Regions from separate parts of the Paenibacillus jepli genome, predicted to be linked through region 1. Evidence: riboswitches for the same ligand, from Rfam matches in the RefSeq annotation. Region 1 holds a riboswitch; each other region holds the start of a gene.
The links. A riboswitch is a leader RNA that binds a small molecule or an ion and turns the genes downstream of it on or off. The one in region 1 is predicted to bind cyclic di-GMP.
Positions count from the first base shown of each region.

Region 2: linked by a shared signal. The riboswitch ahead of ABC336_RS21125 (response regulator) and the one ahead of ABC336_RS04275 (pyridoxal phosphate-dependent decarboxylase family protein) in region 1 are both predicted to bind cyclic di-GMP.
Region 3: linked by a shared signal. The riboswitch ahead of ABC336_RS19245 (flagellar assembly protein A) and the one ahead of ABC336_RS04275 (pyridoxal phosphate-dependent decarboxylase family protein) in region 1 are both predicted to bind cyclic di-GMP.

Region 1 is NZ_JBDFMD010000001.1:906,960-915,126, forward strand. Features, by position in the region: gene ABC336_RS04265 (ABC transporter substrate-binding protein) at 1-31, opposite strand, end outside; gene ABC336_RS04270 (methyl-accepting chemotaxis protein) at 178-1,857, opposite strand; gene ABC336_RS04275 (pyridoxal phosphate-dependent decarboxylase family protein) at 1,925-3,595, opposite strand; cyclic di-GMP riboswitch class I at 3,671-3,755, opposite strand; gene ABC336_RS04280 (AAA family ATPase) at 3,952-4,755, opposite strand; gene ABC336_RS04285 (RCC1 domain-containing protein) at 4,971-8,167, opposite strand, start outside.
Region 2 is NZ_JBDFMD010000001.1:4,896,577-4,904,743, reverse strand. Features, by position in the region: gene ABC336_RS21145 (DUF6075 family protein) at 1-384, opposite strand, end outside; gene ABC336_RS21140 (RNA polymerase sigma factor) at 502-921, opposite strand; gene ABC336_RS21135 (helix-turn-helix domain-containing protein) at 1,573-1,920, opposite strand; gene ABC336_RS21130 (hypothetical protein) at 2,188-2,649, opposite strand; gene ABC336_RS21125 (response regulator) at 3,021-3,728, opposite strand; cyclic di-GMP riboswitch class I at 3,797-3,883, opposite strand; partial or broken gene ABC336_RS21120 (methyltransferase domain-containing protein) at 4,096-4,547, opposite strand; gene ABC336_RS21115 (hypothetical protein) at 4,580-4,762, opposite strand; gene merA (mercury(II) reductase) at 5,331-6,971, opposite strand; gene merP (mercury resistance system substrate-binding protein MerP) at 6,976-7,299, opposite strand; gene merT (mercuric transport protein MerT) at 7,316-7,573, opposite strand; gene ABC336_RS21095 (transporter) at 7,633-7,884, opposite strand; gene merR (mercury resistance transcriptional regulator MerR) at 7,881-8,167, opposite strand, start outside.
Region 3 is NZ_JBDFMD010000001.1:4,456,189-4,464,355, forward strand. Features, by position in the region: gene ABC336_RS19225 (MFS transporter) at 1-621, shown strand, start outside; gene ABC336_RS19230 (transposase) at 766-1,056, opposite strand; gene ABC336_RS19235 (TVP38/TMEM64 family protein) at 1,139-1,741, opposite strand; gene ilvA (threonine ammonia-lyase IlvA) at 1,758-3,029, opposite strand; T-box leader at 3,140-3,405, opposite strand; cyclic di-GMP riboswitch class I at 3,680-3,769, shown strand; gene ABC336_RS19245 (flagellar assembly protein A) at 3,857-5,728, shown strand; gene ABC336_RS19250 (HD-GYP domain-containing protein) at 5,718-6,773, shown strand; gene ABC336_RS19255 (hypothetical protein) at 6,815-7,393, shown strand; gene ABC336_RS19260 (hypothetical protein) at 7,545-7,739, shown strand; gene ABC336_RS19265 (hypothetical protein) at 7,925-8,110, shown strand.

The DNA.
Region 1 (8,167 bases):
GTAATAATGCCGATTTCTTTCTGTTTCCCATTGTCCGATTCCCCTCAACATATACGTAATTATTACTATTATAAAATCAACGTTTTAATTGTAATGATTACTTTTAACTTTGTCAAGGAATGTATTGCGGCAAACCCAAAGGGCAGCCTGCTGCCAGGCTGCCCTTATCATCGCATCTTATGTCCGATCCGCGATCTTGAAGCGACGTACCGACGTCTGCAGCTCCTCTGCCATCTCCGTCAAATGGCGGATCGCGCTCGTAATCTCCTGCATCGTCGCGCTCTGCTGCTGGACCGCAGCTGCCACCTCTTCATAGCCTGCCGACTGCTCCTGCGTTATCCCCGAGATGCTCTGCATCGACCCGGCGATGACCTCAAAGGAACGATCGGCCTTGTCGAGCGCCAGCTGCAGATGATCCATCCGTTCCGAGAACGCCGAGATGCCGCTGTAGATCAGATTGAAATTGTCATACATGTCCCGGATCCAGACTTGGCCCTGCTCCACGGCCTGAGACCCTTGAGAGATGCTCTGCAGGACGAGCACACTGTCATGCTGCGTCCCGGAGATCAGCTCGGTCACTGAGCCGGCAGCTTTGGACGACTGGTCGGCCAGCTTCTTGACCTCGTCAGCTACAACGGCAAAGCCTTTGCCATGCTCGCCGACACGCGCTGCCTCGATAGAAGCATTGAGCGCGAGCAGATTGGTCTGCTGGGCGATATCCGTGATGATCGTGATGATCTCACCGATCTCCCTGGACCGTGAATCGAGCTGTGTCGCCGCCTCCTGGGACTGCCGCATCTCCTGCTGGATCGCATCCATCTGCCGCAGCGTCTGCTCGACCAGTTGCTGACCTTCTGCCGACTGGGTGCCGGCCGCCCGGGCCATCTCCTGCATCGATCGGACTTCCTGGTTGACTGCCGCCAGGTCGGTATGGACCTCGCCGATCGCAGCGGCACTGCCAGTAATCGATGATGCGACCTCAGCCACGCCCTCATGCATATGATTCATCGTGCCCGCCAGCTGCTGCGAGCTGGTGTTCATTTCCTCCGATGATTGGTACAGCTGGGCACTGGTCGCAGTCACCGTCTGAGCAGAGGCCGAGATCTGCCGGATCAGCGTCTCCAGATTGCTGCGCATGTCTTCGAATGCCTTCGCCAGCTTGCCGATCTCGTCCGACCGCCGGATCGAGACTTGCTCCGACAAGAATCCGGAGGCTACCTTTTCCGTGCCCTGGGCAAGACGAATGATCGGCCTGGTTATACTGCGGCTGATGAAGTAAGCGACCAACGCCCCGACCACCGCCACGATGATCATAATTACCAGCGTTACGGTGTACACCGTCGCTCTCGTCTCCGGCACGACGGAGGCGTCGAGATCGATGCCGGCCAGGCCGGCATTTTGCCCGCTCGCGTCTTTCAAAGGGATAAAGACGGATTTGTGGATGCCGTACTCGTCTTCGTAGATTGAGCTTACGATCTGCCTGTCCGTCTCCAGCGCCGCCTTCATCTCGTCCGTGAATGGATACTCGGTGCCATAATCGTCATCGACACCGCTCAGGATGACGATCTGCTCCCTTTCCCCGGCGCGCCATAGGATATAGACGTTCTCCAGCGAATAATCGTCCTGATAAGACTCCAGCTGCGCCTTGATCTTATGATAGGCCGGATGATCCGGGCCATCGATATCGAATGCCTGCTCGGGAATCGCGGCCAGATAATTGGCTACGGCCTGGATGTTCGTCGTCAGCCGCAGCTCGAATTGATCTTCCAGCTTGTCGGAAAGGTTTTTGTTCATCTGATATACGGTAATCCAAAATACAGTACAGATGAGCAGCACCAATACTAATATGCTGCTCATGATTTTTACGAGCATCCTGCCCCGAAAGCTCCTCGCGGGGGGTGATTGATCCTGCTGTTCCAACGTCCTACCTCCTACTGATGATCGACGGATTCGCATAGGCTGCATAAGCTTTCCCGATCCGCTCTGTCAGATAATCTACTATTCCATACACATCTCCTGGCTCGGTATACGGGGAGATGACGAATATTTTGGCCGCATATAATGCGGTGAAGCCGCCGTCGATAGTCGGTACGACCAGATGCTTCTTGGTGTCCCCGAAGAAAATACGGTCCCGCTGCTCGCCGAGCGCCTCGAACAGGCATGCATTGAGACGGTTGGTGCGCTCGATCTCCTCAAGACTGCAGCTTCCGGAGAGCTCCTCCTCGAAGCCCGGCCCGCCTTCGGGATAGATCCGGAAGAGCGTCACGATGCCGGGGTTGTCCGCGTTGACAACTATCGCCTCCGGCAGCTGTGTACGGAGCACTTCCCTGAAGGTCAGGTTGACCTCGACCAGTTGCCCCAGCAGACGCTGATAACCTTCCACGCCGAAAGCCAGCAGCGCACTGTAAATGCTGATCGAGCTGGCCATCCGCGAGCATTCCAGCGTATAGCCCGTATGATACTGTCCGTACCCGCGGTGCCCCACATACGGGGTCTCGTCCGGCTGGAGATCGATCAGCCTGAGATCGGCCGCATCCTTGACCAGGAAGAGACTGGTCAGGTAAGGTGTCTGGCCGAGCTTCTGGAAGTCAAAGCAGAGCGAATCGGCGTACTGCAGATGGCGCATCTTGCGTGCGATGGCCTGCAGCGCCTCCCTGACCTGCGGCTTGAAGCCGAGCGGATTGTCCGCAAAATCATACGCGTTGAAGAAAGCGAAGAAGCCGCCCAGCGCCGAGTCGGCATGAATATGAGGACGCTGCAGCCCATGCCTCACCGCAACATCGGCTGCGGACGCGTAGATCAGCTCGGCATCGTCGATGCCCATGGCATCGGTCGTGCCGGTCGTCGCGACGATGTAGACCGGGATGCCGCCGCCTGCGATCACCTTCTCCAGCTTCGCCCGGAGATCGTCCACATCCATCGCGCTGTCCGCCCGCGTACGTACTTTGATCAGTTGATCGCTGCCGATCCCTGTCGCTTCCATCGACTTGAACAAGCTGTAGTGCGCCGAGTCGGAGCAGAATGCGAACAGATTGCCGGGTACGCCCTTGCGCGGGGCCTCCGGTGCGAACTTGGCGATCGCCAGACGCAGGCCGGTGAAGACGGCGCCCTGCCCGCCCCAGGTCGTATATCCGCCGCTGCGGTGGGCATCGTAACCGACCAGCTTGGACATCATGCTGATGACCCTTACCTCCGCTTCGGCACCCGCAGGCCCATAGACATCCCACAGATTGTTGCCATTGACCAGCATCGCCGTGATCATCCCCAGGATGCCGGGCGTACTGGCCATCGGCAGGATATTCGTCAGGAAGTAGCGTGTATGGTACGGATGATCATGCAGCAGCTCGAGCAGCTCGCGGTTTACCTGCTCCAGCTGCTTGCCGCTCTGCGGGATGATGCTCGAGCGGATCAGATCCTCATAGAAGCGCTCGGTACGCAGCTTCTCCCCTTTAAGATTGACTCGGTCCGGATCCTTGAGCTCGTCTACTCCGCTGACGAGTTGTTCGATAAGCTGCAGGAGTCTTTCTCTCTCTTGCAGATCGCCATCCTCGCTAGGGAATAACGAGGTTACAGCCGTGTGGTTTCTCTCTCTCATTGCTTCATCTCCTTCTCCAAGGTCACACAAAAAAGGTGAACACAGGACAAAAGGCCCGCAATTCACCCATTACTCAAGTGCAGCTGGCTGACTTATCCCTGAGGAGTTAGTCCCTTTAGCTTTGCGTCCCTATCTTTCAATAGGTTTGCCTAACTATTCATTTCCGAAGAAAAAGTGAAACTTTCTATACCTTTGACCCACTCAATCTGATAATCCCGATAGTTATTATAGTTCATTAGAATCATCTTGGCAACATAATTTACCAAAAGTTTAAATTGCTAACCACCCTGTATTGTTTGCACTTAAATTCCACAAAAAAACTTCCCGAGTTATTAACGGGAAGTCGTGAAATACATTTAGGTGTGCGGCGCATACTCGACGTAAGCTTCTTTTACGTGCAGAACACTAAGCGGCCGATCCTCGATTATCGCTTTGCGTTTGGCCTTGAGCATGACCTGCTCCATGTCTGCATAGCTGCAGCCGGCCAAGCATTCCTGCGCGTATGCTCGGACCTGCTCTTCATGTCCAAAGTCGCCGATCAAGAGACCGATATACTCCGACCTGGCCCCATCATCGGGCATACAATACGACATTTTCGTATCGAAGCGACGCCAGATTGCCATATCGAGCTCGGTCTCCAGATTGGTGGCAGCCGCCAGAATACTGTTGCCGTCGAACTCATCGAGACATTGCAGCAGCGTATTGACTACCCTCGCCATTTCTTTGACTTCATCGTTGTTGTCTCTGGTGCGGGCGATCGCGTCAAACTCATCCAGAAACAGTACACACGGCTCCGACTTGGCATAATCAAAAATTTTGCGGACATTGCTCGCCGTCTCGCCCAGGTGGCTGTGGATGATCGCGTCCAGCCGCACAAGCACGAGCGGAATTTCGAGCCGGGATGCGAGATAAAAAGCGGTTAGCGTCTTGCCTGTCCCCGGCGGTCCGTACAAAACAACCTTATTGGGAATCGGCACATCGCAGAGCTCGAATTTTTCTTTCATCCCGAGGATGGTTACGAACTCCTCGACGATCTGGCGATTTTTGGGCGGCAGTACGATTCGCCTTACTTTTTTTGCACATTCTTTAGGTGCGTAGTAAGTGGCTGTATCGATTCCCTTGGCTCGGGGGATACGAGAGTTCGATTTGGTTTTGCTCATGGGGCAGTCTCCTTGTCCTTCTGTTGCCTGTGGTTTAATCGTAATGTTTACATTTTATTATAGCAAGCGAAGGTGAATGCAAGCAAGTTGTTAGTCATGATTATTTATCTTCGCATCGCTGCTAGCGGACGGAAGCTAACGACACAAACCCCTGCCAGATGAATGACAGGGGCTTGCTACAATAACGATGTTAAGCTGCCGATTGCAGCCTCAATCTATCGGTTCTCTAGCAATCGTACGATGACCGCCACAGCTTCCGCCCTCGTCGCGCGGCGCTCGGGACCGAAGCTCCCGTCCGGATAGCCAAGCATCACACCGCTGGAAGCAGCCGCTCCAATCGCTTCTCTCGACCAGGCTGCAAACGCCGCTTCATCCTCGAAGCGAGTCGGGGCGCCGCTGCCTTCCCATCCCAGAGCACGCATCAGCATGACCGCCATCTCCTGACGGGTGACGACCTGATCCGGAGCAAAGGTACGGTCATTCATCCCCGTGACGATACCGGCCCCCACCGCTATGGCGATCGAGCTTCTAGCCCAATGGGCTTCCGTATCCTCAAATACGAAAGCTTCTTCAGGTGGCAACCCGAGCGCCTGTACGATGATCTGCACAAACTCCGCTCTTGTCATGTTGTCGTATGGCCTGAACGTGCCGTCCGGATAACCTGTGATGATGCCCGCTGCTGCCAGACGCTCGATCTCCTGGCTGGCCCAATGCGCCGCCGGCACATCGGCAAAATGAATCGTCAGCGGTTCTGGCTTCTCTGGCTCCCGCGGCACCTCCGGAGCCTGCGGCTCTTCGGGAGCACCAGGCTCCGGAGGCCCAGTCGCATCAGCCGACTCGCGCCATTGGGCCGTCAGACTAAGATCGGCAAGGACACTGGAAGAACCCGTAAATGCTTCCCCATCCACCGTATACCAGCCTTCGAAGATATAACCTTCCCGCTCAGGGACAGGCAGCGCGCCAGGCGGGTAACCTGGTGCAACCCGGATGCTGTTAACCGCACTTCCGCCCCCTGTGTCAAAGCTGATCAAGTAATAGACCGGATATACGGGTGCAGGAGCAGACGCTCGCTCCGTAATGGATACGGTATAGGTGGCTGTAAATCCTTCATATAAAATCGTCAGAGTCTGCTGAGCAACCGGCTGCCTGCTGTCGAAACCGCTGACCATATCCGCCGTTACCGGCAGGGTAGTCTCACTCTCATCATTCCAGCGGACAACCAGCTGCAATCCCGTGACATTCAACGTATCACCCACGCGATACTGCGTCTGGTAAGCAGAATCCGAACGGATGCCAATTTCGGTAATCACGGGCTCTCCGGGCTCTCCGGGCTCTCCGGGCTCTCCGGGCTCTCCGGGCTCTCCGGGCTCTCCGGGTTCTCCGGGTTCTCCGGGCTCCTCAGGTTCCTCTGCTTTGATAATGGTGATCGTATACAGCCGCGTCTCGCCATTCTCTGCAGACACCGTTAGCCGGACCGTCTGGCTGCCTGGAGATAACGGCACAGCCCCGCTCCTCTCGCCGCTGGTCAGCTCGACCGGCCCCCACACCAAGGCTTCCTGCCCGTCAACTAACGACGCGTCTATCTTGGCTGCCGTATCTGCAGCCACCGCCGCTACAGCGACAGCGTCCATGGTATGCGGCACTTCTGCCGTATAGGTCAATTGCTCTTCCGCAAAGGCCGGACTCAACTCCAGCTCATCCTCGGCATGATAGAATAGAAGGTTGCTGAGACTGTTCACATCGCTCGGCTCGCGAAGCCAGATCGCATACAGCGTCGTGGAGGCCGTGACGCTCAGGCGACTTCCCGGCGCATAGGTCGTCCCGGAGCCATCCGCCGCGGTGTTCCAACCGCCAAACGAATGTCCTTGCAGAACAAGTTCATTGGCATTGCCGAGCACGACAGCCTCCTCTCCTGCCAAGTAAGCCTGCTGATCTAAAGGCGGTGTCCCGCTAGTATGGCCGTTCCCCTCATAAGTGACAGCGTACCGCTCCCTTTCAGGCATCGTCGCCTGCAGCATGGCATACGCCCGTTTATTCCCCCGGACATCCCGAACGATGACGTTAAAATAATAGATTCCGCCTTCTGTCAGATTGTCGATTGCTATGGTATCGATATCGGCTGTATACGGTTGTAACGGGGTTCCATTCGATTCAAGGGAAGCTACCGTGTTCAGATTGGCCCGATCCGACTGGTAGACCCGGTATTCCAGCTGTTCTTGCACACTGATATTATCGGTTGCCTTGTCCCATCGAAGTGTCAGCTCTGTATAGCTATCATATTCAGGAGCAATAACCATACTGGGGGCGCTAGGCGCCGTGATATCCAGAGACGCGCGGCTCTGCACTGGAGTTGGTCTCAAAGTAGCCGTATTGTCACCTAACTGACCGGAGCTGTTCAATCCCCAGCTCCATACATTGGCGTCCTGCCTCATAGCGATCGTCGAGAATCCGCCGGCCGCCACGTCAGCCGCTTGATCCAGAACCTGTACAGGCCTGTTGCGGTTAGTACTCGTACCGTCGCCAAGCTGACTGTAATTGTTCAACCCCCATGTCCATAAGGTGCCGTCCGCTTGGATAGCTGCACTATGGAATCCGCCGCCAGCCATCGCTACCACTTCATCCAGGTCTTCAACCTGTGTTGGCGCAGTCACTCTGGCACTGTTGAAGCCCGTGCCTACCGCTCCCCACTGGTTTTCACCCCATGCCCAGAGTGTCCCGTCCGCCTGCAATGCCAGACTATGATTGCCGCCCGCCGCAATTGCGGTCATATCGATTAGTCCCGGGACAGGGGCAGGAAAAGCGCGGTGTGTCGTCGTTCCGTCACCCAACTGTCCTTGTCCGTTATCGCCCCAGGCCCACACCGACCCATCCTGCTTCAACGCCAAGCTGTAATAGCCGCCTGCCGCGACTGCGATGACATCCTCGAGACCATGGACTTGGACAGGTACCAATGTCGGATCTGTTGTTCCGTCTCCCAGTTGTCCTGATGTGTTCAGTCCCCATGCCCAGACTGTGCCGTCCCCCCTCAAGGCCAACGCATGATAGCCCACGCTGTCCGTTATTTGGATGATGTCTGTCAATCCCAGCACTGGCACAGGGACCCTGCGATCTTCCGACGTACCGTCCCCCAGCTCTCCGTTATCGTTTTGTCCCCAGGACCATACCGTGCCATCGCTCTTGAGCGCCAGGCTGAATCTCGCCCCGCTCCCCACAGACGCTACTTCTGCCAAGCCGTGAACGCCAATCGGTCCGCTGCGGCTCGTGGTCGAATTATTGCCCAGCTGCCCGCGTTGGTTATTGCCCCATGCCCATACCGACCCGTCGCTTCCCACACTTAGACTATGATAGTAACCCGCAGCAATCGCAGGCTCCACGACATATTCCATGCCCATCGCTTTCCCCTGGTAGAAGG
Region 2 (8,167 bases), 4.0 Mb from region 1:
TTTGAAAATCCTCTCTTGGCTTCTGCAATAATCAGGATAGCGAAGGTGAATCGCTTCAAAAAAATAGGGAGCGTAGCTGCAATCGAATAATTCGTGGGGAGTGGAGTAGCGTTCCCAGCCTGTTTCCGTCCAGCCATTCCACAGATTAAAAGCGAGCCTGCACACGCGAATAGAACTACCGGTTTGCCAAGAGGCCGCAAGACCTTCAGGTTTAATGCCCCCATTAGAAAAATCAAACAAATCGCGGATATGACTCCGGGTATCTCGGGAAATGCCTAATGTGTAGAAAAGTGCCCGATGGTAGCCGTCATTGCATTTCCTTTCGTCCAGCATTTGATAGTAGAATTCCTCGTGTTCTACATCTCGAAATAGAATCGGATTCATTGATACCTGCCCCTCTCATAGAAAATGAGCGGCTGGTTATAACCAGCCGCTTTCTGAACATGGCCTTCTATAAAACTGTTCATTTTGGCACGAAAACCGGACCCTTCGATGAAAAAATTACATATTTTTGAGCAAGTGTCCCATTTGTCTCAAGCCTCTTTGGATAGATTTACGAACAGCCCGTTCATCGACATGCTCGGCTCTGGCAATCGCGACTTTGCTCATGCCTAGAAAAAAGTGAGCATAAATTCGTCTTGCGGATTTCTCCGGCAACTGGCACAAAGCCTCATAAAGCTGCTGCCGGGAAAGCTTGCGCTCGTAAGCTTCCTCCGATGAAAGTGAAAGAAAGAGAATATCCTGCTCAATACCGTCATTCCGATCAAGCGAGTAATAAGCTTGATGGCGATACACGCGTAACCTGTATGCGCTTTCATGCAAGTCGAAGCGACGGATTTCTTGCGCAACTTCTTCATCCACATCAACCCACACATCCGTCTTAAAAAAGGGATACATATCCCGCAAGTTAATCCTTTTCATATTCGTCCCTCCATTTTGGTTTTTAGGCAAACCAAAACAGAGGGGGGAGAGCGACAGCCTAAGCTTCCTTTAAAGCGTTTGTGAATAATCTCAAAAAAACAAAAAAGACTTTGCCACAGAGCATGCCAACGCTCCATTGCGGCTAAGTCTGAAAGTGATCGTGTTAAAAACCGTAGAACAGACACATAAAAAGATCGCGGCTTGATATTACAGACAACTGGGCTGGGGGCACATAAATATCAGCTCCATCCTCACATGGCAACACCATGCGAGAAGAAAAGCCATCTGTTTATGTTGGTGCTGCCATCCAGAATAAAAAAGAGCGCCTCGCGACTCTTCCTGATAAGGAAAAGAAGCGGCGCTCGATGCCTGATTATGAGAGAACGGTATAGGAGGGACAAACAGACAATCCTGATTATACAGCTTCAGAAACGGCTCGCTCTAGCCCAAAACAAAAAAACAGGCTTTCCGAAACCGGATGGCCTGTTTGCCTCTCAACATACTGTTCCTGTCTTGTTCACGATACCATCTTATCATGAAAACCGTGCAAATGGGGTGCATAATTGGTGCATATTGGATGCATTCCCATTTTATGTTCGGTGCATGTTCGGTGCAAAAAGAGTGCAACAAAGTTATTTTGAAGAAGAATTTCTAATCGGATTCCTTATCATTCGGCTTGCGCCACTTCAACAAGTGTTCTATATGTTTGAGTAAGAAGGCCACTTCATCCTCTGGACAAAACTTTAACAATTGGATTAACTGCTCCAACGGCTGTAAGCGAGGCGATTGGTCAAATGAAAACAATTGATGCAATTCGATCCTCAAGCCATTGGCGATTTTTTGTATATTTTCCAAGGATACATTTTTTAACCCGCGTTCGATTTGTCCGATATAATTGGGATGCAGATCCGCTCTTTCAGCAAGCTGCTCCTGCGTCAACCCCAGTTTTTCCCTTAATGCCCGAATTCGTTGACCAAAAACTTCCCTTATGGATAACAATATGACCACCACCTTATGTTTTCAGCTTATAAGGTGGATTTTCACAAATGAACACACGATAAGTTCCCTATTTATAAAACTCATAGTGTCTGTTATAATGAATTCATCTACTAGCTTTTATTGGGGTCGGAAAAAAACGAACTCGAAAAGATTAGACATGCAATTACGGGGAACCTTATAATAGAGGTTAGGTTTATATCCTTGCATTTTTATTTCTGCTCACCAAAAAAAGATGCGCAATAGCATCTTTTTTCGGATACTGATCTTTTACTTTTCATCAAACGGGTCATATTCCAATAATGCTGTTCGGCTTTTAATTTTGCGGTATATTTTCTGCAAAATTCGTTTCCGATGATAGAAAAACGCGCGGCGCGATAATCCCAAGCGGTCCATGGCGGTTGAAAACGCCAGTTGATCTTGATATCGCAATTGAACGAATCGTCTTTCCTCTGGGGTGAGAGCCGAGAAAGCGAATTCGATCAATCCGATTCTGGATTTAAGAAACGGTATTTCATGCTCGGTGATTTCCAAACGATGAATGACTGTGCGAAGCAACGCGTCATTGGGTTGGCCGTAGCCATGGATCGCCACTTCATGCAACGCTTTGGTCAAGCCCGGAATATGCACAAGCTCTGTTTGCGCATATTCCAGCCGTGCTTTCCAATCCGCATAAGCCATTAACCAAGTCTCAACTTTTTCATAAGGGGTTATTTGTTCAACTAGCAACATAAGTCTCTCCCCCCGTTTCCTATCCGGCTATCCAGACATAATTCACACTCCATTTCTTTTCGACACATGTCGATCATCCTTTCATTCATCATTTTGGGGACAACCCAAACGGTGAATGAGAAAAAAGAACCACGTTGAGCTTGTCCCGTTCTTCACATGACAGACTCCACCTATCCAATGCATCATCCTTTAGTTGCTTTTGCCACAAATCCCTCCTATTCATAGTGGGTCATTTATCCTTATCCATATCCCACCTTACCCCTCATTGTACCTATTTCCGATGTCATTCGGCAGGGTGATTTATTTATCACCCTTAAACCTGTGAATCCTGTCGAAGTAGATCGTATTTCGTCACCTCAAAGAGCATCGTGCTATTTATTGTCCATAATATCCACTAGTCCAAGCCGCCTTGCCTTTTCTGCTGCTTCTTTGATCGATTTTGTACCGAGCTTTCTCCTAATATGACGAACGTGCGTCTTCATCGTATTTGGTGAAATACCCATCAATTGGATCAACTTGGGCTGGGAATGACCTAAACTGATTAATTGAAGCACTTCCCTTTCAGTCATAGTCAACTTACAACTAAGTTCCTGGCGCTTCAGCCGGATGAGTTCCTCGCGAAGTACCTTCGATGCTCTCGGATGTAAGGATGAGCTACGGTGATACGCTTCCCGAATTGCGATAACGATGTCTCGCATATCGGTTTTGCTTATAAAGTTTACCGCCCCGACTGTAAATGCCTCGACGATCGTTTCAGGATCTGTACTTGAGGCCATAGCAATAATAGGAACATCTTTTTTTGCGAGAATGTCCTTTGTAGCATCTAACCCATCACGCCCAGACGACTGTAGCGTTGCATTCACTACCACAACATCCACGTCCAACTGTAAACTAGCTCGCAATGCCTCTTCTTTGGTGGCAGAAGTGTTAATGAGATGAATATCCGTCGCTTTTTTGAGCAATCCTGCAAAGCGACTGCACCATTCTCGGTCACTATCCACTAGCACTACATTAATACAATCTTTGCTTTTCTCAGATATCATAGGCAATTCCCAATGAAAGTCTATTCTGGATATCATACTGCCCTCCTCAGTTTTCTAAATAAACAAATAACAAAAACACGACCCCATAGGCCGTGTATGGCAAATTGGGTAGCCCGGCGGTCATCACTTGAACAGTGAGAAGATCCGTGGCTTTGCGTCACTGCCTTTCGACAGTTTTGCCGTTTTCCATATTGAGTTGCCGGTCAACCGAAATCGCGATGCAGACTTAGGTGTTGATTTCATTTAGTTGACATCAAATAGAGTAATACGTTTGCTTGATGTTACTAGAGATTCTCTCTCTCTGCTACAACATCATGTTCGTTTTAATTTGTCACACAATTTGTTATGCAATTTGTTATACAATTTGTCATTCCAGCTAATGAATGGTGAGCCGATTTCCCGTCACGTCAACCGAATGGTCCTTGACCGGCAGATGCTCGATCTCTCCCAGCCGAAATTCTGTATTGGTAAATCCGCTTTTGCTCGCATTTTCGCGGGCGCGGCTGACCATTTCCGGTGTCATATCCACACCAATTACGCGGCCGGATGCGCCTACCTGACGAGAGGCAAGAAAGCAATCAAACCCGCCGCCTTTGCCCAGGTCCAGCACAACTTCTCCCGGTTGCAACCCGGCAATGGCTTGCGGATTGCCACAGCCGAGGCCAAGGTTCGCCCCATCCGGAACGGCTGTCAGTTCTTCTGATGGTAGCCCATTTTAGAGGAAACGTCTACGGGCGACTCGCAGCAAGTATTGGCTGGCGCACAACAGGACTCCGCCCCTACGCCCTGTAAGGCGATTTCCTTATACCGATTACGAACGTTTTGACGAATATGATCACTACTCACTTGATTCATGAAAGATCACTCCTTAGTTTAATTTTATAAAATCAACAGCAGCCCATAGAGCAGCAGGCCGTTGGTGTTGCACGGATGATTTGTTGTCTGCTGAAGAATCGGCCAGAATGCTTTTGCATGGCGGCTGACCATTTCCACGCTTCTCTAGCGGATCGTTCAATTTCCCTTTGGCGTTGTTTCATGAGCATTTCCACAGCAAACCAATTGAGGTTCATGTCGGTCCCATCCTTTATCGATAATGTGTTACGACTTCAAGGAGCCATCCTATAGCGATGGGCCTGCGGTGCAGTAATATGCTGTACATAGGCTGAAGCGCTTTGGCTGATCGCCTTGTCTTCGGCTGAGACAACTCCATAATGGACAAAATGAGGAAGAAAGTACATTCCGGTCAAATTCGCCGTCGCTTGGAGGGGCTGGTTAGTTCGCTGATCGTGTAATGGCTGTATCCGCCCACCCGGTACGAATGCTCCGTCCGCTAATCGATATGGCCAGAATGAGTTCCTTACCTTGCAGCGCTTTCTCTCCCGATCCATATGCCCAGCCATACTTTAGCACTTCCTTAACGGGGGCGCAGGATTTTCTTAATTACAGGCAAATCTTGAGAGGGAGGGGCAAATTTATCGAAAATTACTATACGGAGTACCGCCAACAAAACGAAAACGTACGCTAAGGATATTTATATGAGTCAACAGCCATATATGCGCAAAAACAGGCTCCCTAGGCAGCCTGTAGTTTATTGAAATCGCTCTCCTCAAACATGTGAATTACCACAGATAATATACCTTACCCAGCGCAACAGGATAATTTGGATACATCTTTATTAAACGTAAGAGCCGCCAGTTTTAATCCTTCAGCCATCGTTAAATATGGAGCTAGGCTGTCGCGTAAATCTTCAACCGTTAAACCGAATTTTACAGCAAGTGTGGCGGCGTAAATCACATCTCCTGCATTTTCGGCGACAATATGAACGCCGAGCACCTTTAACGACTTGGAATCAGCAACTAATTTAAAAACGCCTGTTGTTTCGCGATTTACAAGTGCTCTAGGCACCGAATCCAAAGGAAGAATAGAAGTCTTCACCTCATATCCTTTTGCCTTGGCTTGCTCTTCTGTAAGTCCTACTGTCGCCAACGCCGGTGAAGTGAACGTGACCCCCGGAACAGTTTCAAGGTTTACTTTTTTCTCTAACCCACCAACTGCATTATCCGCCGCGATGCGTCCTTCATAGGCAGCCACGTACACAAACTGCGGACCCATCGTCACATCGCCTGCGGCGTAAATCCTAGGATTTGAGGTTTTTAAAACATCATCGACCACGATTTCGCCTTTGGAACCAATAATGACGTTTGCGGCACGAAGATTCAGTGCTTCGGTATTTGGTTTTCTGCCGGTCGCAATAAGCAACTGTTCGGCTTCAATGACTTTCTTTTCACCGTTTACGGAAAGATGGACGTGTTTAAGGTTGCCAGTTGTTTCAACGCGGTCATACGTGGCACCCGTAATCAAATGAATCCCTTGTTCCGTTAAGGCTTTCGTCACCGCTTCGGAGATTTCAGGATCGTACTCTTTAAAGATTCGCGGACTTCTTTGTATTAACGTAACTTCAGTACCTAAGTTGTGAAACAGTTGACCTAATTCCATGGCGATATACCCTGAACCAATAACAGCAAGTGTTTTAGGTAATTGTTTAAGGTCCAGCAGTGACGTGCTTGTCAAATAATCAACGTCTGTTAATCCTGGAATATCCGGAATCGACGGTGCAGCTCCTGTCGCGAGTAAAAACCGTTTAGCAGTAAGCTTTCGCCCACCGACTACGATGGTTTTTTCATCAACGAATTTCGCTTCCCCGCGAATGAGTTCAAATCCGTACTCACCAATCAAATGTTCATACTTTTGTTCACGCATTTCGGCTACAAGCTCATTTTTTTGTTCAACCAATTGATCCAAATCAACGGCAACAGCGGAAGTATTTAGCCCCAAGAAAGGGTTGTTTTTCGCGAAGTGATTGATTTCACCGGCCCGAAGCAAGGTTTTCGATGGTACGCAGCCAATGTTCACGCAGGTTCCGCCTACGGTCCCCCGCTCGATGATCGCCACTTTTGCTCCATATTCGACCGCTTGAATCGCGGCGGAAAAAGCGGCTCCACCGGAACCAATAATCAGAAAATCATAGTCACCCTCATCGCTGAGCACTGGAACAGTATGGGAGTCGAGAACTTCCGCATCCCCGGATTGATATTCGGCCTCATTGATGGCTTTTTTCGCTGTTTCAATCTCTACGTCATCCGGAAATTCAAACGTCGCTTCTCCGCGACGAAAACTCGCTTCAATATTCGCAGCTCCAATCTGTTCAAGTGCTGTCGTAACGTGTTCTTCACAGCCGGTGCAAGTCATACCTTGAACGTTGATCCGGTATTTTTTCATTTTTTTATCCTCCCGTTACACCAAATCCATATTGGGTAACCGATGTTTGAATCTGCTTCAAATCGGTTTTCTTATCATCAAAGGCAACCGTAACTTTCCCTTTGCTTCCCATGGGTTCAATGTCGACTTTGCTAACCCCGTCTACCTTTTGAATTGAATCTTGAATGACCGAAGGCGGGCAACATTCCAACCCCATCACCGTGAACGACACGGATTGATTCGCAATAGTTGTACTTTGCCCAGCTGTTGCTGATTTTTCATTGTTCCCACATGCCGTACCCAATAGTAAAAGAGATAATAACACTATGATACCCATCGTTCTTCTCACGCAAAACACCTCTTTCTTATAGCTTTCCTGTTTCAGCCAATCCTAAATAAAGAAACGCGCCTAATACTAAAATGGTCGTCATCCATAATGTGACGACCGTACTTTTCTTTTTGCGTTTTCGTCCATAAACCAAATAAAAGGAAACACCAAGAAATACTAACGTCATAATCATTAAAAACAGCTGGTGCTTGATCGAAAAAATCGCTAGCGTTCCTGCCAAACTGGATAATCCAAGGGGAATGAGGATCAAGGGTCCCAGGCAACAGCTGGACATGAGAAAAGTTCGATAGTACCGCTCCCCAGCTAGTTAGTTTTTCTCTCAACTCATTCACCTCATTTTCGCTCTGGAACCGCGCAGCAGTCGTGTGTCGCATTGGTTTTTGCTTGTTTGTCGGTTCGTTTGAACATCATCCAAAGAGAGATCACAAATAAAACGGCCAAAATAACGCTAGCTGCGGTTTGATAGGCAGCAAAATAGGCACCAAGCGTTGTACCGGCAAGTAGAGGAACAATCAAAATGAGATGACAAGGACACGAAAGCAGAGCTAAAAAGCCCCATCCCCATTTTTTTGTATGTTCTTTCATTTGATGTCCTCCTTTTCTTTTGGATCATCGTCAATCAACGCTTCGATGATGGGGCATTCATGTATCGCTTTTTCATCGGGGCAGCGGTCTTTTAAATCGTTTAGCATCGTTTCGATTCGTTGAAGATCTCTAATTTTTAACCGAACATCTTCAAGCTTTTGCACAACAAAATCATTCATATCCGCACATCTCACATCGTCTTTATCCACGACACCAAGCAATTTATCGATTTCGGACAATGTAAAGCCAAGCTCCTGTATGCGTTTAATAAACAGGATTCGGT
Region 3 (8,167 bases), 3.5 Mb from region 1:
AGCGGGGTGGTGTATGTCAAGGCGAAGCGGCAGCTGGTCGTGCTGTTCGTGCTGTATGGCCTGATCGCGTTGTCGACAGGGCTGATCCAGCCACTGGAGATCTTCCTGGTGACAGAGCGGCTCCAGCTGCCGGAGGAAAGCCTGCAGTGGTTCACGGCTGTGAGCGGGCTCGGCCTGCTGCTCGGCGGCATCATCGCTGGTATTCTGTCTACAGGCGGCAAGCTGAAGGGCAAGGAGGGCCGTGTGCTGCTTCTGGGCACCTTCGGATTAGGGCTCGCCACGATTGTCGAGGGGCTGTCGCTCTGGCCTCTCCTCACGGGCGGGATGCGGTTAATGACAGGCATCATGCTGGCCTTTATGCAGACGATCCTGGCAACCTTGATGCTGACCTCGGTCGACGAGAGCTACATCGGCCGGATCACCGGGCTGTTCACGCCCGTATTCACCGGCTTCATCCTGATCGGAACGGCGGTGTCGGGATTCTATATGCAGGCAACCTCTCTGACCGTAGTGTTCCTTACATCCGGCCTGCTGCTGGCGGCGGCTTCGCTTGTGACGTTGAAGCTGCGTGCTCCGCAGCTGCCAGTGCAGGGAGCTGCAGCCCTGAGCGCTGAAGAGTAAGAAGAAGGGGCGATAGAGTCAGAAGTAGGTAGTTCGATAGCACGAAAAGCAGTCTGCCCTGTAGGGACAGACTGCTTTTGCGACGCTTGTCGCGCCCTCGGCTAGTCATGCATAACAAGTGCTGCTGGATCTCGTCTGGCACAGCTAGTGCTTGTCTTTCTCCTTATCCTCCGGATGGCGCCGCGGATGCTGCAGGTGGGCTTCCAGGTTGCTCACTTCTTTCTCCGGTATCAACCGCTGGTCGGTACGTCCTTGATGATGATTGTCAAAATCGAGCTCGGTCAGCTCCCACGCCGTCGTACCCAGCTGCGGGTCGGCGGGGAAGACATCGCCGCGCTTCAGCGTCGTCTCGCCGCCCCACTCGTTGCGGTAGATGCCATCCACCTCGACCGGCTCGCCGGAGATGGGAAGCATGTCATGATATTGTTCGCTCACGGGTACCATCGCTCCTTGTGATAGGGTGTAGCCTGCACCTGATAGCATGTCACAAACAATCGATGATTATAAGTCTGGTAGGTCAGTACTGGTACCGCCGTTCCAGACGCTTGCCTCCGAACCACATCATATACATCACCGCTCCGGCCAGCAGGATGCGCCAGGGCTCGTCCACCAGATCTGTGATGTTGAAGCTGAGCAGCGACACACAGATGATCATGACAGCCTTGCCGAGCGAGACGGCGATCATGAACGTACGGAACGGGATCGTGCTCAGTCCCGAAGCGATGTTGATCAGGGAAGATGGTGAGAAAGGGAAACAGGCGAGCAGGAAGATAGGCGTGAATCCCTTGCGTTCGATCCAGTGGAAGAACCGGGACGTCGCCGGGTACTTGCGCTGCAGCCAGCTGCCCAGGCGGCCGCCAAGCTTGCGGGCGAGCCAGAACACCAGCATGCAACCGAGCGAGACGCCGATCCAGGAGTACAGGATACCTAGCCCCAGGCCGTAAACGTTGGCATTGGCTGCTATAATCAGCAGCAGCGGCAGGAAAGGCAGCATGGCTTCCAACAGCGGCGCCAGGATGCCGGGCAGCGGTCCGTAAGAGGAGTAACTCTCCAAAGCCCGCTGCAGTGTATCGGGATCAGTAGCAGACAGTTCACGAATCCATTCATTAATCTTGCTCATAAAGCATGTCTCCGTTCTAGATCAATAGATTGAACAGCAGCGGGTCCTTGTTCAGCTCAAGGTATTGAAACCCTTTGTTGTTCATGCGCGCTATTAAAGGCTCGTAGTCGCTGCGCTGCTTGAGCTCGATGCCGACAAGCGCAGGGCCGTTATCCTTGTTATGCTTCTTCGTGTACTCAAATCGCGTGATGTCGTCGTCCGGACCGAGCACATCATCGAGGAACTCTCGAAGCGCTCCCGCCCGCTGCGGGAAGTTCAGCATGAAGTAATGCTTGAGTCCTTCGTAGACCAGCGACCGTTCCTTGATCTCCTGCATCCGGTCTATATCATTATTACCCCCGCTGACGATGCATACTACCGTTTTTCCAACAATTGCATCCCGATATTGCTCGAGTGCCGCGATCGGCAGCGCCCCGGCTGGTTCGGCCACGATGGCGCTCTCGTTGTAGAGCTCCAGCAGAGTTGTACAGATCCGCCCTTCGGAGACGACGGCGAGCTCGTCGAGATACTCCCTGCACATCGCAAAGGTCAAGTCGCCGACGCGCTTGACGGCGGCACCGTCGACGAACTTGTCGATCTCCGCGAGCGGCGTGACTTCGCCTGCCGCAAACGAAGCCTTCATCGAAGGCGCGCCTTCCGGCTCGACCCCGATCAGCTTGGTGCCGGGCGCGGCCGCCCGGACGTATGCGCCGACTCCTGCGGCGAGGCCGCCGCCGCCGACCGTCATGAACAGATAATCCGGAGGCGTGGAGGCGGCCTCCAGAATCTCCAGACCGATCGTGCCATTGCCGGCGATGATGCCGGGGTCGTCGAAGGGATGGATGAACGTCATCTCATCCCGGGTGCTGGCGGCGATCGCCTCGGCATAGGCATCGTCAAACGTATCGCCGATCAACACCACCTCAACACGCGGGCCGCCGAAGAAGTTGACCTGATTGACCTTCTGGCGCGGGGTGGTGGCGGGCATGAAGATGCGGCCTTCGACCCCGAGGACCTGGCAGGAGTACGCTACGCCTTGAGCATGATTGCCCGCGCTGGCACAGACGACGCCTCGTGCAAGCTGCTCCGCCGACAGGGATTTCATGGCATGGTAGGCACCCCTCAGTTTGAAGGAACGGACGACCTGCAGATCCTCCCGTTTGAGCAGTACATTGCATCCATATCGTTCGGACAGCACCCGACTGTGCTGCAGCGGCGTCCGGTTGACGACATCCTTGAGCAGATGCTGGGCAAAGACGATATCGGTCAACGTTACCGGCGGCTTGTTGTCACCTGTGTTTTGATTCATCTCGGATCATTCCCTTCCGTAACCTAATATAATTGTTTTTCTAATAATCCGTGTTCAAAAAGTCGGTTTTCAGCACCGAAAGGTTCCTTGAAAACAAAAAAATCCCGTCCCACAGGGACGAGATAGACTCGCGATACCACCCTTATTCCGCTGCAATGCTCCTACCGGATGCAGCGGCTCTCTGTCACGTACCACCATACGTGCTCCCGCTAACGGAGGATACCGTCCACAGCCTACTACCCCGCAGAGGAGGGTTCGGTCAGGATTCTCGGGGAGGATCTTCTGCCTGACTGGTCCCGCCGGCCTCGCAGCTGCCGCCGGCTCTCTGAAGAGACCCTTGGATGTCAGACCTACTATTTCCCGTCAACGAAAAGTATATCAGCTACTTCATTTATACGCTCCCGGATATTAAAAGTCAACCGGAGGCTGATTTTACGGCATCAATAATTAACAGGGTAGCTATTCAACGACATAGGAGATATCCGCCATGAACAGTGAATGCAGCTAATTGGGCTGGAATCAGATGTCAATAATTATGTGAATTGGCGATTGACACCATTTTATGAGTTGATTATAATACTTATAGACTACTGTGTCGAATTTTGACGCTGGTTTTTGTGGTCACAAAGGACTATATCATGTGATTTCTACTGCGAAAAAGGCAAACCCGACGAAAGTCGGGGACGCAAAGCTACAGACCTAAGGGATCTTCGGATGCTATCGGTGGCTGGGTTACCGAATAGTAGGGAATAGTGGAACAGCAAAGCTATCCCTGACTAGATGGGTTGGCTTTGCTGTTTATTTTGCGTGGAAGGAATGTGATTCCAATGTCTTCTCGGATGTCGGAAGACCAGTTATTCGAGTTGATCAGCCAGTTGGATCTCCAAGAGGATGAGGGAGCATTGCGGGAGCCGCAATCAGGTCCCTCAATTGGCATGCGCGCTTTCCTGAAGATCAAGGACAACCGGATCGAGTTGCTCCCTACCGGTGAGCCGGGCGAAGACCCGTTCATCGAAGCAGCTCCTCCCGTCAGACTCCGGATCAATGGCGAGCCGCTGGCGAGCCGCTGTCAGGTGCAGCCCGGGGATCAGGTGGAGTGGGAGCTCGAGGAGACGCCGCAGTTCCATATCAAATTCTCGCCGGACCGGATGCGTGCATGGTTCGTCCTGCTCGCCAATGAGCGTCATCGGCTGCGGCTGCAGGATACACCGGCAACCGCTGAACTGCTGGTCAAGACGGAACGGGTACCGTATGAACTGCCCAAACGGCTGACCCTGATCGATATCGCTCCCGAGCTCGAACAATTCGCGATGGTGAAGGTGGATTATCAGGCTATCCAGCGCGAACTCGACCATCCTACCTATCAGCCTGTGTTGATCGCCAGAGGCAAGGATCCAACCCCCGGCAGAGACGCGACGCTGGAAATCTTCTTCAAGGAGCAGATCATCAGCGAGTTCGAAGAGGTCAACGGTATGATCGATTACCGCAACCATTTGAAAATCCCGTCCGTGAAAGTGGGCGAGCTGGTCGCCCGCAAAATCCCGCTGGTCCCCGGACTCCCGGGCTATGATGTATTTGGAACGCCGATCGACCCGCCGCGCTCCAAGGACATCATGCTGGTGGCCAAAAACCATATCCGGCTGGCCCATCATGACGCATACGCGCTCAAGGAGGGCCGGCCGCGGATCACCGGCGAGCGCATCAAGCTGATCGATATTACGACTACGCATGTCGTGCCGGGAGATGTCGATATGAAGACGGGCAACATCGTATTCTCCGGAGACGTGATCATCTACGGCAATATTACCGACGGCATGATCGTAGAAGCGCTCGGTGATATCTACGTCATGGGCAATGTCTATCGCGCCACTGCCACAGCAACGGGAAGCATCTATATCAAGGGCAACGCTATCGGCAGCAAGCTTTATTCCGGACATTACGGCGTGCTATTCAATCGGTTGTGCACGCACTCGAACAATCTGAACGGTCAACTCCAGCAGCTGCGGAGCACCATGAAGCAGCTGGGGACGATGGCAGTGTCAAGAGGTCAGACCGTCTCGCAGCGGCAGATGTTCCAGCTGCTGCTGGAAACCAAGTTCCGGCAGATCCCGCTTACCGTCAAGGAAATCCTGCAGTGCATCTCCAATATCCAGCAGATCCAGAACGGTCAGTTGGGCGAGCTGAAGAACAAGCTGCAAGAGCTGCAGCTGCCGCTTCGGGAAACCTCCAATCTGTCAAAGCTGTTAGATGAGCTGCAATTCATCCTGATCGAGACAGTGGATTCCATCAAGCGGTGTGAGGAGCTGGACGTGCGAACCGAGCTGGAGCAGTGCAACATGACCAGCATCATGTCGGGCGGAGACATCGTGATCAAAAAGCAGGGAGTTGTGCAAAGCCAGCTGTTCTCCAAAGGGCATATCGTCTTTCATGAGCATGACTCGGTGTGCCGGGGCTCTCAATTGGAGGCGGAGGGCTCGATCTCGGCGATGATCGTGGGCGGCAAATCCGGCGGCAGTACCCTACTAAAGGCGGGCGAGCGGGTAGTGGTCTCCCGGATGTACGAAGGCAGGGTAGTCGTAGGGCGGTTTGCCAGGGATATCCTGGAGCCAGTCGAACAAATGGAGTTTCGCGTCCGCCAGAACCGCCTGGTGATGAATTCTACTCAAGACAGAAACGGAGAATCGGATCGTGTGTGCTGAGCATCAGACCGGCAATCATCCCTTCATAGGCCGCAGTCTCAATAAAAATGTATATACCAAACATCATGTGCTGGCGTGGCCGGCGCATACACTGATCACGGAGCAGGTGCTGCGCAAGCTCTACTCGCTGGGTGTGGAGCTGACGGAGGCTGATGTCGAGCCGCGGCATGCCGCTGTCGACCGAGTCCTGGAGCATGCGGTGACCGAGATGAAGGGGATCTTTCACTTCGCCCGGGATACCGGGCAGCTCATCGTGGAGGATATCCAGGCCCGGGTCGTACCGATGGTCCGGCAATCGGCGGAAGCGGGCATGCTGTACGAATGGCTTAACAAACTGCAGACAGAGGACGATGTGACCTGCCGGCACAGCATTGCTGTCGCAATGGTGGCCGTGCTGATCGGTCAATGGCTCCAGCTGGATGATGAGCAGATCAGCCTGCTGGCGACGGCAGGCCTGCTGCATGACGTCGGCAAGCTTCGCGTGCCGGCATCGATCCTTAACAAGCCCGGCAGATTGAGCGCCGAAGAGTTTGCCGAGATGAAGCGGCATGCCGAGTACGGCTACGAGATGCTGACAGGTCAGTCCGGCATCGAGGACAAGATCGCGCTGGTCGCTTTGCGGCATCACGAGAGAATGGATGGCAGCGGCTACCCTTTTGGCTTGCGGGGCGATGAGATCGATCTCGCCAGCCGCATCGTGGCGGTAGCCGATGTCTTCCATGCCATGCTCTCCAAACGGGTGTACAAAAATGAGCTTCCCTTCTACCAGGTCATTAAGGAAATCTCGCAATCCGCTTTTGATCAGTTCGATGCCCAGGTCGTCACCGTCTTTGCACGGAGGATGATGGAGACGATGATCGGCAGCCAGGTGCTTCTCTCGGACCGAAGGGTAGGCACGGTCCTGTCGGTGAACCCTCACGACCCGGCCAACCCTCTGGTGCGTGCCGGAGAACAGTTCATTGATCTGAGCGCATGCAGAGAGCTGAACATTGTGCATTTTGTGCCATCTGCTAATGACCGTTTCGGAGAAGAAGAATCGCGTTAATATATATGGTAGACCTATGAGACGAAAGAGGATGCGACTAGATGAGAAAATGGCTTCGAAGATTGATGCTGCTGGTCCTGGTGCTGCTCGTGCTGCTCGGGCTGGGAATATGGGGCGCGTTGCGATACATATCGCCCGAGGAGGAGCTTGATCTGGCATCCGAACCGATACGGCTGGACAGCAAGGCGCGGGACATCCTCACCGGTGGTGAACTTGAGCTGGTGCTGACCGAAGCCGATGTCGAGTCGCTGATCAAAGCCCAGTTGAGGGAGAATCCGCAGCTGGCGCCAGATATCCGGATTACGGGCGCGCGCTCCGAACTGGCAACCGATCGGTTAACCGCCCATGTCAATCTCGAATACCGCGAACAGATCCCTGTAGGCGCAGTCGCGACGTACCGCCTAGTGTGGGAGGATCCTTATCTGACCGCGATTCCCGAAGGACTGCACATTCGTTCGATCCGGCTGCCGTCCCATCAGCTGGAGACGATCACTATGCCGATTGGCGGGCAGCTGCCCGATTTTATCCGGATCGGGGAGGTGGCCTGGGGCACAGACTCGATCCGCATCGGGCTGGAGAGCGAACTCAATCTGGGCGATTTGCTGGACAGACTCCCTTGAGCGCATGACGGAGAGTCCAGGAACATATAATGAAACGGAACTTCGAGAAGCATGAGCACATTTGTCCTCGTTTGAAACCGTCGTCGCTTTTTTGTTATAATAATCGCAATATATTCGGGCAATATAAGCTGGACGAAGGGGGCGACGGATCATGGTGGAGGGGTGGATTACCTGGCTGTTGGTAGCCTTTGGTATTGTCGTGGCCGTTGCCGGTGTCTATGCTTATTTCCGCTTGATCTCTGCAACCTCGGTCGACCGGCAGGCGTCTGACAAGGAACAGCAGCGCCAGATGCCGGAGGCTGATGAACAGGCAGCGCCTCACTATTCTGACCGCAAGGAGGGTTGAGCGGGTCGCTTCCGGGCTGTTCATACTTGCAAAGAAATGGTATACTGGTGGAAGAAAACTTAACTTAATAGCTGTTGCCCATGGATTACCTTCACAAACGTGTGGATCGCTTGAACTGAAAGATGTGTTGGGTATACTCGTACATTGCATTGGGACGACCATCCTACATTACGGGAGGGGATTTCATGGCCAAACGAAGCCATAATGAAGTCAAGGACAGTCTGAGTGAATTAACGAGAATTTTTCAGCCGAAGGACCCCAGGAAATTTGTCAAGGATTATATCCGCAAGTATCGCATCACCGGCGGATATGAAGAGGAACTGACCATGCTTGTGGAGCGAGAGCTTGGCAAGATGAATTCGGTCGGTTAACCGCTGTATGGGATGACCGATAATGTATATTGAACCGTACCGATTTTCGGTACGGTT